Regions from separate parts of the Nitrincola sp. genome, predicted to be linked through region 2. Evidence: predicted binding sites of a transcription regulator. Region 2 holds the regulator's gene; each other region holds the start of a gene.
What was found. The regulator PhoB, encoded in region 2, activates phosphate uptake and scavenging genes when phosphate is short. The targets are predictions, from matches to a motif close to TGTCATANNNNTGTCANA.
Positions count from the first base shown of each region.

Region 1: the regulator PhoB is predicted to act here: its motif matches at 1,550-1,567, upstream of ACN0R1_RS00175 (PhoX family protein).
Region 3: the regulator PhoB is predicted to act here: its motif matches at 2,225-2,242, upstream of ACN0R1_RS00210 (putative 2-aminoethylphosphonate ABC transporter substrate-binding protein).

Region 1 is NZ_JBLXDN010000001.1:37,811-42,064, reverse strand. Features, by position in the region: gene ACN0R1_RS00185 (drug/metabolite transporter) at 1-852, shown strand, start outside; gene ACN0R1_RS00180 (HAD family hydrolase) at 862-1,527, shown strand; gene ACN0R1_RS00175 (PhoX family protein) at 1,638-3,668, shown strand; gene ACN0R1_RS00170 (response regulator) at 3,864-4,254, shown strand, end outside.
Region 2 is NZ_JBLXDN010000031.1:32,983-37,236, reverse strand. Features, by position in the region: gene ACN0R1_RS16940 (NADP-dependent oxidoreductase) at 1-193, opposite strand, end outside; gene phoR (phosphate regulon sensor histidine kinase PhoR) at 240-1,553, opposite strand; gene phoB (phosphate regulon transcriptional regulator PhoB) at 1,577-2,272, opposite strand; gene ubiA (4-hydroxybenzoate octaprenyltransferase) at 2,371-3,237, opposite strand; gene ACN0R1_RS16920 (chorismate--pyruvate lyase family protein) at 3,230-3,775, opposite strand; gene phoU (phosphate signaling complex protein PhoU) at 3,884-4,254, opposite strand, start outside.
Region 3 is NZ_JBLXDN010000001.1:46,121-50,374, reverse strand. Features, by position in the region: gene rlmE (23S rRNA (uridine(2552)-2'-O)-methyltransferase RlmE) at 1-231, shown strand, start outside; gene ACN0R1_RS00220 (putative bifunctional diguanylate cyclase/phosphodiesterase) at 246-980, opposite strand; gene ACN0R1_RS00215 (IS30 family transposase) at 968-1,936, opposite strand; gene ACN0R1_RS00210 (putative 2-aminoethylphosphonate ABC transporter substrate-binding protein) at 2,291-3,325, shown strand; gene ACN0R1_RS00205 (putative 2-aminoethylphosphonate ABC transporter ATP-binding protein) at 3,397-4,254, shown strand, end outside.

The DNA.
Region 1 (4,254 bases), on a different contig from region 2:
CATGCGGGCTGGAATTTGCTGGGCAAGAAACAGGTGCCCTCGTTGGCTTTTTTTTCGTTGGCGATGCTCGGGGGCGCGGTACTGTTTGCACCCTTATTATTGGTTGGCCATGGCTGGATTGGACTGGGCGCTGATTTCTGGTGGTTGCTGCTGCTCTCCGGTGGTTTTCAGGCGGTGTATATGGCCGGATTAGCCTGGGCTTATGCGCGCGGTGAGATCAGTGTGCTCTATCCGCTGGCGCGGGCTTTGCCTGTGCTGCTGGTGCCCTGTGTCAGCTTTATCATCTGGCAACAGCTGTCACTTAGCCTGCGAGATGTCGGCGGAATGCTACTGATCGCACTGGCTGGTTTTATGTTGCCCTTAGTACGTCCCAGTGCTTTCAGTTGGTCTCTGTATCTGACGCCAGCACTGGGGTTTATGCTGATGGCGGCGGTAGGAACGGTGGGTTACTCACTGATTGATAAGGCCGCCATCGATTTGATGTTGGCTGACGGCTTGAGTGCCACATTGGCCGGTTTGCAGTTCATGGTGTTACAGGCCTGGATGGCCGTGCTGTGGATGTTTCCGGTTGTGGCGCTGATGCCACGTGAGCGTGCTGCTGCTCGACTATTGTTGCAAGGGCCGACCCGTATTTGGGTGCTTGCCGGTCTGATGGTGCTCAGTACCTACGGATTGGTATTGATTGCCATGGCCTATACCGAAGATGTCAGTTATCTGGTGGCTTTGCGGCAGGCCTCTATTCCGCTGGGGGCTTTGCTCGGCGTGTTTTGGCTTAAAGAAACCCTGTCTGGTTTTCGCTGGCTGTCCCTGGCACTAATGATGACCGGACTGGTTCTGGTTGCACTGAATTGAGAAATACTAATGAACGTACCCCATTTGGTTGTTTTTGATCTTGATCACACTCTACTGGCGGGCGACAGCTCTGAGCTTTGGGCTGGTGAGATGGCACGCCTGGGTTGGATTAATGATATTGATAGCTTTCAAGCCAAGCATCGCGTGCTGATGGACACCTATGCCACCGGAAATTTGGATATGGAGGCCTATTTGGCGCTTAATCTGGCACCCTTGAAAGCACGTCACTATGCGGAGGTTGCCAAAATTGCAGAAACTTTCGTTCGGGAGCAGTTACTGCAGCGCTTGTACGAGGATGGCCTGAGTCTGATTAGTCAGTTGCGTACCGCTGGACATCATTTGCTGATGATTTCTGCCAGTGAAATATTTCTGGTGGAACCTGTGGCGCAAGCGCTGGGTTTTGATGGCGTCATCGGCATAGACCCTGAGCTGCAGGATAACTGCTTTACTGGTCGCGCCCTGTTACCTATGAGCTATCAAGAGGGCAAGGTACACCATTGTCGCCGCTACGCTGAACAGATGGAGTTGAGTGATTGGCCGGTAGCCTTCTACTCGGATTCACACAATGATATACCGCTGTTGGATGTAGCCGATACGCCGGTTGTGGTTAATCCTAACGAGCACTTGGCTGTGGTTGCCAAAGCACGCGGATGGCCAGTGTTACAGTTGAAGTGAGGCTGTAGCGGGTTATTAAAACTGTAATGAAGGCGTCACCGGATGGTTAAAATACTGAAACACTAGCGCTTTAGAGTTGCTGAACTGTCAATAAATCACGGAGAATTTTCATGACAATCCAGCAACCCCCACAAGGCATGATTGATAACCATGAGGGTGATGAGCCTCTCAGTAATCATTCCGATAACCCTTCATTCCAACAGATATTTGAAAAACGTCTATCACGTCGCTCCATGATGAAAGGCAGTATTGGTACGGCCATGATGGGCTTTTTTGCTACCAGCAGCTATTCTGCACTGGCTTCAGCCGGGACTAGCAGTCGTCATACGCCTTTGATCGGTTTTGAAGCGATTTCTGTCGCTGCCACGGATGGTGTCAGCTTACCCAAGGGCTATAAGCATCAGGTCATACTACCTTGGGGTCAACCTATCTCGGGTAATCTGCCTGCCTTTGACCCCATGACGAACTCCGGCCTGGATCAGGCTCATCAGATGGGCAGCCATCATGATGGTATGCACTTCTTCCCGATTGAAGGACAGGATCCTTATCAGGGTAGCTCAGAGGATGGGTTGCTGGTGATGAACCATGAATATGTTGAGCCTCGCTTTATGCATGCCTCGGCTAAAGGCCAGGCCCTGTCTCGCTCAGCTGTTCCGGTAAAAGCCGATGGTCAGCGTGATGCAGATGAAGTTCTCAAGGAAATCCATGGCCATGGTGTCAGTGTCGTGCGCATGAAAAAGCAGGCCGATGGGCAGTGGGCCATGGAAGCGGATGTCCGCAATCGCCGTATCCACGGTCTGACCGAAATGGAGATCAGTGGACCAGTACGGGGTACTGATTTTGTTAAAACCCGTTTTAGTCCCGAAGGTACGCGCACTCGCGGTACACTGAACAACTGTGCCCACGGCGTGACGCCCTGGAACACCTACTTGGCAGCTGAAGAGAACTGGGCCGGTTATTTTATTAACCATGCTGAACAGCCACGTGAACAAAGTCGTTATGGTGTGGCTAAAGAAGGTTCAGGTCGCTATGGCTGGGAGCTGGCCGATACCGGTGCCGATGAGTTCATTCGTTATAATGTCACCCCGACGGGCGCATCAGCCACCGAAGACTATCGTAATGAAGTCAATGGATTCGGCTGGGTGGTCGAAATCGATCCATTCAATCCGGAAGCCACACCGGTCAAACGCACGCAGTTAGGCCGCTTCGCACATGAGGGGATAGTTTTTCAGCCTGCTGTTGAAGGTCAGCCGATCGTCTGTTACTCAGGTGATGATGCCCGTTTTGAATATATTTACAAATATGTCAGTGCACAGCCTTATCACAAGGCAACAGCGGGTGGTCATTTGCTGGACAACGGTACCCTGTATGTGGCGCGTTTCAATGAAGATGGTTCAGGTGACTGGTTACCACTGGTGTTCGGTATGGGGCCTTTGACGCCGGAAAATGGCTTCAACTCTCAAGCTGATGTGCTGGTGAACACTCGATTTGCAGCGGATACTCTGGGTGCAACCAAAATGGACCGTCCGGAATGGGGCGCGGTTGATCGGAAAACAGGTGAAGTCTATTTTACCCTGACCAATAACAGTCGCCGTACAGAAACGGATGCGGCTAATCCGCGTGTTGAAAACAACTGGGGACAGATCGTGCGCTGGCGCGAGCAGAATGATCAGGTCAGTGCCATTCAGTTTGAATGGAATCTGTTTGTATTGGCCGGACCTGAGTCTGACTCGGAACTTGCAGGACAGCCACTGGATGGTGGCAGCATGTTCAACAGCCCGGATGGCCTATGGTTTGATGCTGACTCGCGTCTATGGATTCAGACAGATATGAGTGAAAGCATCGTCAACACCGGTCCTTGGGAACAGTTTGGTAATAACCAGATGCTGGCTGCTGATCCTGAGAATAATGTGATCCGCCGCTTCCTGGTGGGGCCAATTGGTCAGGAGATCACTGGCGTGGTCACTACCCCAGATCAGAAAACCATGTTCGTCAACGTACAGCACCCAGGTGCGACCACCTCACCGGAAGACTTTGCCGCCGGTCAGTTGGTCAGTCACTGGCCGCACGATGGTGCTGCTTACCCACGTTCCGCAACCATAGTGATTAGCCGTGAAGATGGTGGTGTGATCGGCGCCTGATCTACAAGCCAAAATCCAGCAACCCACACAAACCCACCTCTGCGTGGGTTTGTTTTTCTCTGATGTATTAAATCCCTGTGGACTGCTAAGCTGATTTTTAACAGGTGTTAAAAGTGAGAATTGGCATGATCAATGAATGGATGAGGTTTGTCCTGTCAGCCTGCTGTCTACCAACGGCTCAGAGAAGTCGACGCCATGAGTAGTCGATCCATTATATTCGTAGCGTCTGATAGTGAGGTTATTGCTGACACAGTGATTGAACAGCTGGAGACTGAATTCACAACTGTACAACGCTGTGTTCACTATCAAGCTGTTGCCATAGCACAGATGTTTCTGCGCAGTGAGGCTGATGTGATACTACTGGCCTACCAGTCGTTGGACAGTACTATTCATTTACGCAAGACCTTGATAGAGGTTTGCCATAAACAAAGAGCGACGCCGTTCCATACGGTGACACTCTGTAATAAAGCCAGTGTCGAGCAGGCCTACCAACTCAGCAAACAACGCTTTTTTTATGATTATGTGGTGTTCTGGCCACTCAGTTATGACCCGTATCGCTTGATCATGTCAGTCCATCAGGCACTGG
Region 2 (4,254 bases):
CCCAGCCAGGAATAAAAGGAAAGGATTCAATAAAACCAGAAGCACCACCGCCGGAGCAGGTTTTCCAGTCGATGGGGTTAACGCCTGCAGCTTGATTACGGATCAGTACTTCGCCGGGTCCCGGTTGTGGCATATCGATAGTTTCGAAGCGCAGGTTATCGGGTTCATGGGCATGGATCTGGATTACGTGCATGGCTTACTCCACTTACAAAACTCTTGGCCGAACTGGCCTGAATCGATCAGGCATTATCGGTTGCTGTCGCCAGTTTTTCCAGTGCGATGAGCATATCGGCTGGAAACTGGCAGCTAAAGCAGCTGCCTTTACCCAGGGTGCTGCGGATTTTAAGCTGGCCACCATGGCGAACCATTACGTACTTTACAATCGACAATCCTAGCCCAGTGCCACCACTCTCACTGGCGCGCCCTTCGTCCACCCGATAAAAGCGTTCGGTCAGGCGTGGAATGTGGAAGGCTTCAATGCCTGGGCCATTGTCATATACACTCAGATAGCCACCCTGGGCATCCGTATGCCAGACGATGCGGATTTCACTGCCTGCTGGGGTATAGCGTACGGCGTTGAACACCAGATTGGAGAAAGCGCTGTGCAATTCATTGTCCTGGCCTAGCAGGTCATAATTCGGGTCAACTTCAATGCTGATTCGATGTTGTTTGTCACCGCTGAGAACCAGGGCATCACGTTTGATCTCTTTCAGCATTAACTGGATATCCACCGGCATGTCTTCGGTGAGGTGTTCGGTGGACTCCAGGCGCGATAGCATCAGCATGTCTCGGACCAGGCCTTCCATACGTTGTGTTTGTTGTTCCATCTGCTTCATGCCACGCAGTATGGGGCTGGGCAGGGGCTGGTCGAGGAAGGTTTCCAGGTAGCCACGAATCACTGTCAGCGGTGTGCGTAGCTCATGAGAGGCATTGGATACAAAACTCTGGCGGGTTTGTTCCAGTTTTTTCAAGCGTGAGATATCCCGTGCTACCAGTAGCCGATCACCCTGGCCAAACAGGGTGATGTGGTACTGCAGTGTGATCTGTTCGTTGATCGGGGAGTTGAGTTCGAGTGGGTCGTGGTAATTGCGTTTCTTGTAGTAACGGATAAAACGGGGGTCACGCAACAGGTTGAGGATGGATTTTCCTTTGTCGACTCGTGGCTGTAATCCGAGAAGGGTTTCGGCTGCTGTATTCCACCACTCAAGCCGGTCCTTGGTATCGATAATAACGACGCAATCTTCTAGTGCGGCCGATGATTGTTGGTAACGGTGAATGACCGCCGTCAGCTTTTGTTCCCGGTCGCGGCTGCTTTTTTGTTTGCGATAAATTGTGTAGAGCAAGTCACCCCAACTACCGGGTAAGTCTGGGGGCTCTATGTCTTTGTTCATAATCCAGCGAAGGGTGCGTACCAGAAGCCACGCCTGGTAAAAGCTCCAAACCAGTAGCACCAGTGTCAGTACAGGAAAAAACTGGCCCAGCATCACGCCCGTAACGGCTGCAAACAGCAGTATCAGCAGTAGACTGTAGATGATGCGAAAGGGCGATTTCATTTTTCAGTTATGAATATCCGTGTTTATCCGCCTTGAACAGAGAAACGGTAGCCTGTACCACGCACCGTTTGAATAAGATAATCATGGCGGTTACCCAGGGCCTTGCGCAAACGTCTGATATGCACATCGACAGTGCGCTCTTCAACATACACATTACCGCCCCAGACCATATCGAGCAACTGACTGCGGGAATAGGCTCGATCAGGGTGGGTCATGAAAAACTGCAGCAGACGAAACTCAGTGGGGCCAAGATCAACAGACTGTTCTACGGAGGTCACCCGGTGTGATATGGGATCTAATGTCAGCTCATCGACCGTGACCGGCTCTTCAATGCCCTTGGGTGTGGTCCGGCGCAATACAGTTTTCAGCCGAGCAACAAGTTCACGTGGAGAAAAAGGTTTGGTGATGTAGTCATCTACACCGGCTTCCAGCCCCTGCACCTTATTGTCTTCTTCAGCTTTGGCCGTCAGCATAATAATAGGTACATTGGCGGTAGTTTCATCACGGCGTAAACGACGCGCAAAATCAATACCATTGGTACCTGGCATCATCCAGTCAAGCAATACCATATCGGGCATTTGATCCAGAACGGCTGCATGTGCTTGTTGAGCATTCTCCGCTTCAATGCATTCATAACCCGCCATTTCCAGGGCAACGGCAATCATTTCGCGGATGGGGGCTTCGTCATCTACGATCAGCACACGCTTGGCAACTGACATGAAATCACTCCATAGCTGTTTTAGTGGTGAACGTATTACAAGTCTTTTCTGTTACAGTAATATGACAGACTGAAACAAATGTAAAATTCCCCCCGATCTCAGGCGGCATAGTGCAACACGATCCCCACCAGAACGGCCAGCTCGGCCAGGTGGTTATTCAGAAAGGCTTTGAAGCAGCCATCGCGAGCGCGGTGCAGGGTCAGCCATTGTTGATAGATAAAGCAACCGGCTGCAATGGCAACGCCAGTGAAGTACCAGCCGGAAAATTGCTGCATTAATCCTATCCAAATCAGTAGCCCAACAACGGTCAGTTGCATCAATCCAATAATCAGACGGTCAGCCTGACCAAAGCGCACCGCCGTTGACTTGACGCCAATACGCAGGTCGTCATCCCGGTCCACCATGGCATATTGGGTGTCGTATGCCACGGTCCAAATAATTTTAGTCAGGTAAAGCAGCCAAGCAATCCAGGGCAGGCTGTCGGTCACGGCTGTGAAGGCCATCGGGATGGCCCAGCCAAAAGCCGCACCCAATACCAGCTGCGGGTAATGGGTATAGCGTTTCATGAAGGGATAGCAGAAAGCCAGCGCTATGCCAATAAACGACATCATCAGTGTTAGCGTATTGGTAAACAGCACCAGTGCGAACGCCAGCAGCATTAATGCTACAAATAATATTATCGCTTCGCACGCGGTGGCGGCTCCCGTTGCCAAAGGCCGGGTAGCTGTGCGCTTAACATGTCCGTCAATATGGCGATCAGCGAAATCATTGATGACACAGCCTGCTGAGCGGGTTAGTAATACACCCAACAGAAATATAATCAGCAGCTTAGGGGTGGGAACACCTTCGCTGGCGATCCACAGAGCCCAGAGTGTTGGCCAGAGCAGCAGCAGGGTGCCAATGGGGCGGTTCAGGCGCATCAGCCGTATATATACGGCTGCTTTGTTGAGTAGTAAGTCAAACATGATCGTCAGCTTTTAATGAAGGATAAGAAATGTCCGCCATGGCAGGCAAAAATACTTCACTGACCAGTAAGGGGCCATGGCTTAGCTGGAACACTGAGCGTCGCGCCCAGCAGTGATGCTGCTGATGCTGTAACCGGCAGACTTGCAGCGGGCCTCGGCGAATCGCTGGATCTTTGAACAACAGGCTGCCAAGAGAGCGATTGCCGAGTAACAGCAGGCGTCGATCAGGGCCTCTGAGTGTTCTCGAGGGGATTACTGAGCGGGCAAATACCCAGGGAGTACCAGCTCCGCTAAGGTGTACTTCACGAATCAATGCCATCTGTCGCTGCGGAATTCCCAACAATCTGGCTTCCGAACGGGTTGGCTGTGCCCAGGTTAACTTGAGCAGTTCAACGTCCAGTTGGTTGTGGCTGGCCAGGCGCAGTTGGTGAGTCAGTGAACCTCGCTCACAGAGCCAAGGGCGCCAGTGCATGGGTATGGCCGGGCGTCGTCGGATTGATTGCCAGTGGGTCTGGTTGTACCGTGTGTCCCTTGCCATGGATCGATTCAAGTCAGGTCAGTCCGCATCATCAGTGAGCGCAGAGTGTAGCATTTTAATCTGCGCCCCTGAATATGTGTACTGCCTGATTAAGAGGGTGTTTAGGGTTTACTCGCTGTTCGGATTCAAGTCCAGCTCATCATCCGGGGAGTCATCACGCAGTGCTTGTTTAATGCTTTTTAGCGTCTGGTGGCGGACATCGGAACCACTGACCTGATAGATCAGGTGCTCAGACAGATTACGCGCATGATCTCCGATCCGCTCCAGGCTGCGTAATACCCACATGATATTCAGTACAACAGAAATAGAACGAGGGTCTTCCATCATGTAGGTCACCAGGGAGCGCATGGCGGAACGGTATTCTGTATCGACACGTATGTCCTGTTTGGCCACACGGTAGGCCATAGCTAAGTCTCGACGAGCAAAGGCCGTGAGCACATCGCTGACCATCTCGGTCACTAACGCACTGATATGTCGTA
Region 3 (4,254 bases), on a different contig from region 2:
GCTGCAGATCAGGCCGCCTCCATGTATTTGGTTGAGCTGGCGTTGGATATGGCTTGCCAGGTATTGAAACCCAACGGTAATTTTGTTGCCAAGGTGTTTCATGGTGAAGGCTATGATGATTATATCAAATCGCTGCGTGATCATTTTGCCAGCGTAGTGATCCGCAAGCCAGAAGCGTCACGCTCTCGCTCACGAGAAGTGTTTGTCGTAGGCAAAGGGTATAAAGGCTAACTCAAACAGCGGTGCTATCTTAGACGCTCAACGATTACACTGGCAGGTTCCGGCTTGCCAAAGAGGTAGCCCTGCAGCAGATCGCAGTCATGAATGCTGGCTAGGAAGTAGGCTTGCCCCTGAGTCTCCACACCCTCTGCCACGACCTTCAAACCTAGTGCATGTGCCATAGAAATAGTTGCTTCACTAATCGCGGCATCGTTAGGATCAGTTTCGATATCGCGTACAAAGCTGCGATCCAACTTAAGGGTATCAATTGGCAGACGTTTGAGATAGGCCAGAGACGAGTATCCGGTGCCAAAGTCATCAATTGCCAAGCTGACTCCCAGGTGACGCAAATCCATCAGTTGACTAATACAATGCTCTGGATTATCCATGGCAACAGATTCGGTAATTTCAAGCTCCAGCTCACCAGATTTTATAGCATAGCGCTGCATACAAGCTGCGACTTGAGTGACTAAGCGGGCTGAGCGTAATTGATGCGATGAGAGATTGACCGCGATGCGAATGTTGATGATGCCTTCATCATGCCAAAGCGCTAATTGACGGCAAGCTTCTTCAAGCACCCAGGCACCAATCGTTTCAATCAGACCACTTTCTTCTGCAACAGGAATAAAGCGCAGGGGAGGTACTAGCCCTTGTTTAGGGTGGTGCCAGCGTATCAGTGCTTCGACAGCGAGTATTTTCTGTGAACGGGCACAAACCTGAGGCTGGTAATAAAGCCTGAATTCAACTATTAACTGCAACACCCGCTTATATTCTGTCGCAATTGCTCTTTAAAAATTACGTCTGGTTGAATGAAACCCAGTATTTTCCTGGGACGCAGGTTCAGCCTTACTTGAGCCTTTGCAATCAAGGCTTGGGTTACTGTCCGCAAATCCGTGCCCTTGGGTATGTATTGACGCAAGAGCCCATTTGCATTTTCGTTTGCGCCACGCTGATAAGACGCATAGGGGTCTGCAAAGTAAACATCAGTTTCCAGTTCACGAGCAATGCGTTCATGGTCAGCGAATTCTAAGCCGTTGTCGGCGGTAATGCTGTGAACCAAAGCTTTGAAAGGCTGTAGCATATCTATCGTTGCTTCAGCCACCGCATCGGCACGTTTACTAGTCACTTTCCTAACTAAATAAAAGCGGCTTTTTCGCTCTAAAATAGTTACGATAGCCCCCGTTCCTTGTTTGCCAATGACCGTGTCTATTTCCCAGTCTCCATAGCGGCCTCGATCATCAATAATCCCAGGCCTATCGTGTATTGAGCGCCTACCCAGGATACGGCCCCGCTGCTTGTGAAGCCGCTTTTTATAACGTTTCAACCGATGTCTCAGGTGGGTGAACAAGGTGCCACCCTCATTAAAATCAGCCAGTACATAGTTATAGATCCACTCGTGACTGACGGTGTAACCAATCCTGGTGCAAATAGCCGATATCTGCTCAGGACTCCAGTCAAGTTCGAGCATGAACTCAACGGCATTCCTTGTGTTCTCACATATTCGCTTAGCTTTTGGCTTTAAACGGCGAAATAATGAGCGCTGTTGAGCTCTATCGGGGTCATAGTGACCTGCTTCATTTTTGTTACGTCGCAACTCTCGATTGACGGTCGAAGGTGCAATGTTTAGCTTTCTTGCAATCTCTCGCTGCGAAAAATCCTGTGAGAGCAGCAAAGAAATCTGGTATCGTTGTCCCTCGGTCAGCTGCCGATAACTCATGTGTAGATCTCATTTTTTTTGGTCGAAAAATAAGGCTACCACATTTCGGTAGCTGGCCTCTCTCCGACCTGGCCCATCACATGAGTGTTGCGGTTATTATCTGAATTCAGGGAGTTTTAGTTTTTATAAGCTAAAGCATTTACTAGTATGTCGTTGAATGAACGATATTATTAAAATTATGTTACTGTGTAAACACAAATAATTATCATTGCTTGTGTGTGGTTATTCGCTGTCCTTGCAGTAGAGCAGATCTATTAAGGCACTTATGACCAGAAAATTTCAATAAAATGTCATTAAATTGAAACATTTTACTCCTAGTATCTGGTCTATACCAATCTATACTCAGGAGACATCATGAAAAACGCACCGTTTCACTCCCTGAAAAAAACAGCTGTTGCACTTGCCCTGGGTTCTGTCATGGCAGTACAAGCGGTTTCAGCGACAGAGTTGACTGTTTATACCGCTGTTGAGTCTGATGACCTACAGAAATATGCCGAACGCTTTAATCAGGCCCATCCTGAGATCAGCATTCGTTGGGTGAGAGACTCCACCGGTGTTATGACTGCCCGTCTGCTTGCCGAAAAAGAGAATCCTCGTGCCGATGTGATCTGGGGATTGGCGGCAACCAGTCTGCTGATGCTGGATAAAGAAGAGATGCTGCAGCCATACGCGCCAGCCGGTGTTGAAAATCTGGATCCAAAATTCGTTGATGCCAATAATCCACCGGCCTGGGTCGGAATGGATGCCTGGGTAGCCGCAATTTGCTACAACACGGTCGAAGGTGAAAAGCTGGGTGTGCCTATGCCAACCAGTTGGGAAGATCTGACCCGTCCGGAATATCAGGGCCATGTGGTGATGCCAAATCCTAACTCGTCTGGAACCGGTTACCTGGATGTGTCTAGCTGGATCCAACTCTGGGGTGAAGAAAAAGCCTGGGAATTCATGGATGGTCTGCACAATAACATCAGCCGTTACACCCATTCAGGTTCAGCGCCTTGCAACCTGGCTGGTTCGGGTGAAGCGGTTGTGGGTGTGTCCTTTGCTTTCCGTGCCGCCCGCCTGAAATCTCAAGGTGCGCCGGTTGAAGTAGTGTTTCCGTCTGAAGGTTTAGGCTGGGATATGGAAGCTGCTGCGATCGTTAAGGGTACTCAGAATCTGGAAGCCGCCAAAACCCTGATGGACTGGGCTATCAGTCGTGAAGCCAATGAGTTGTATAACGAAGGCTATGCCGTGGTAGCCATGCCAGGGGTTGCCCAGCCAATTGAAAACTATCCAGCCGATATTGTCGATCGCATGATCAATAACGATTTTAGCTTCTCGGCCGTGAACCGTGACCGCATTCTGCAGGAATGGCAGCGTCGTTACGATGGTAAGAGTGAAGCGCGTTAAGTATCAGTAGGACTGAACACGGCAGGTGAGAGCATGGATGCTCCACCTGCTTTTTAATTGGAGTTATCCCTATGCATGCATTGCAGAAATCATCCATAACGGCGTTTGTGCCGCAAACTTCCACCTTGGCTGGCAGCCATCATAGCTCACCACAAGTGTGTCTGAAAATTGAGGCCCTAACCAAACAGTTTGGTGAGTTCACCGCACTTAAGACCATAGACCTGGAGATCTTTGAGGGTGAGTTTGTTTGCTTTCTGGGTCCATCCGGGTGCGGTAAGACCACCTTGTTGCGTGCTATCGCCGGACTGGAGATGCAAAGCAGTGGGCGAATTTTTCAAATGGATAAAGAGATTTCCACACTACCGCCACAAAAGCGTGATTTTGGCATAGTGTTCCAGTCCTACGCCCTGTTCCCCAATCTAACTATTGCTGACAATATTGCCTACGGTCTGAAAAGTCAGGGTTACTGTAAAACACGCATCCGCGAGCGGGTGCAGGAGCTACTGACACTGATTGGTCTGGAGGGCTCGGATGCCAAATATCCGGCGCAGTTATCCGGAGGGCAACAGCAGCGTGTAGCGCTGGCGCGCGCGTTGGCGACTGAGCCTGGGTTATTGCTGCTGGACGAGCCGCTGTCAGCATTGGATGCACGGGTGCGTTTGCACCTGCGTCAACAGATCAAGTCATTGCAGCAGGCGCTGGGTGTAACAACCGTTATGGTCACCCATGATCAGGAAGAAGCGTTGACGATGGCTGATCGCATTGTGGTGATGAATCATGGCGTTATTGAACAGATCGGTACGCCAGAAGAGATTTACCGTCATCCGGTCAATGCCTTTGTGGCCGGGTTTGTTGGCAGTATGAATCTGCTGCCGGTTGAGGTCGCATCGGCGTCAGGTGTGCAGTTGGGTGTTCAGCATCTACCCTGT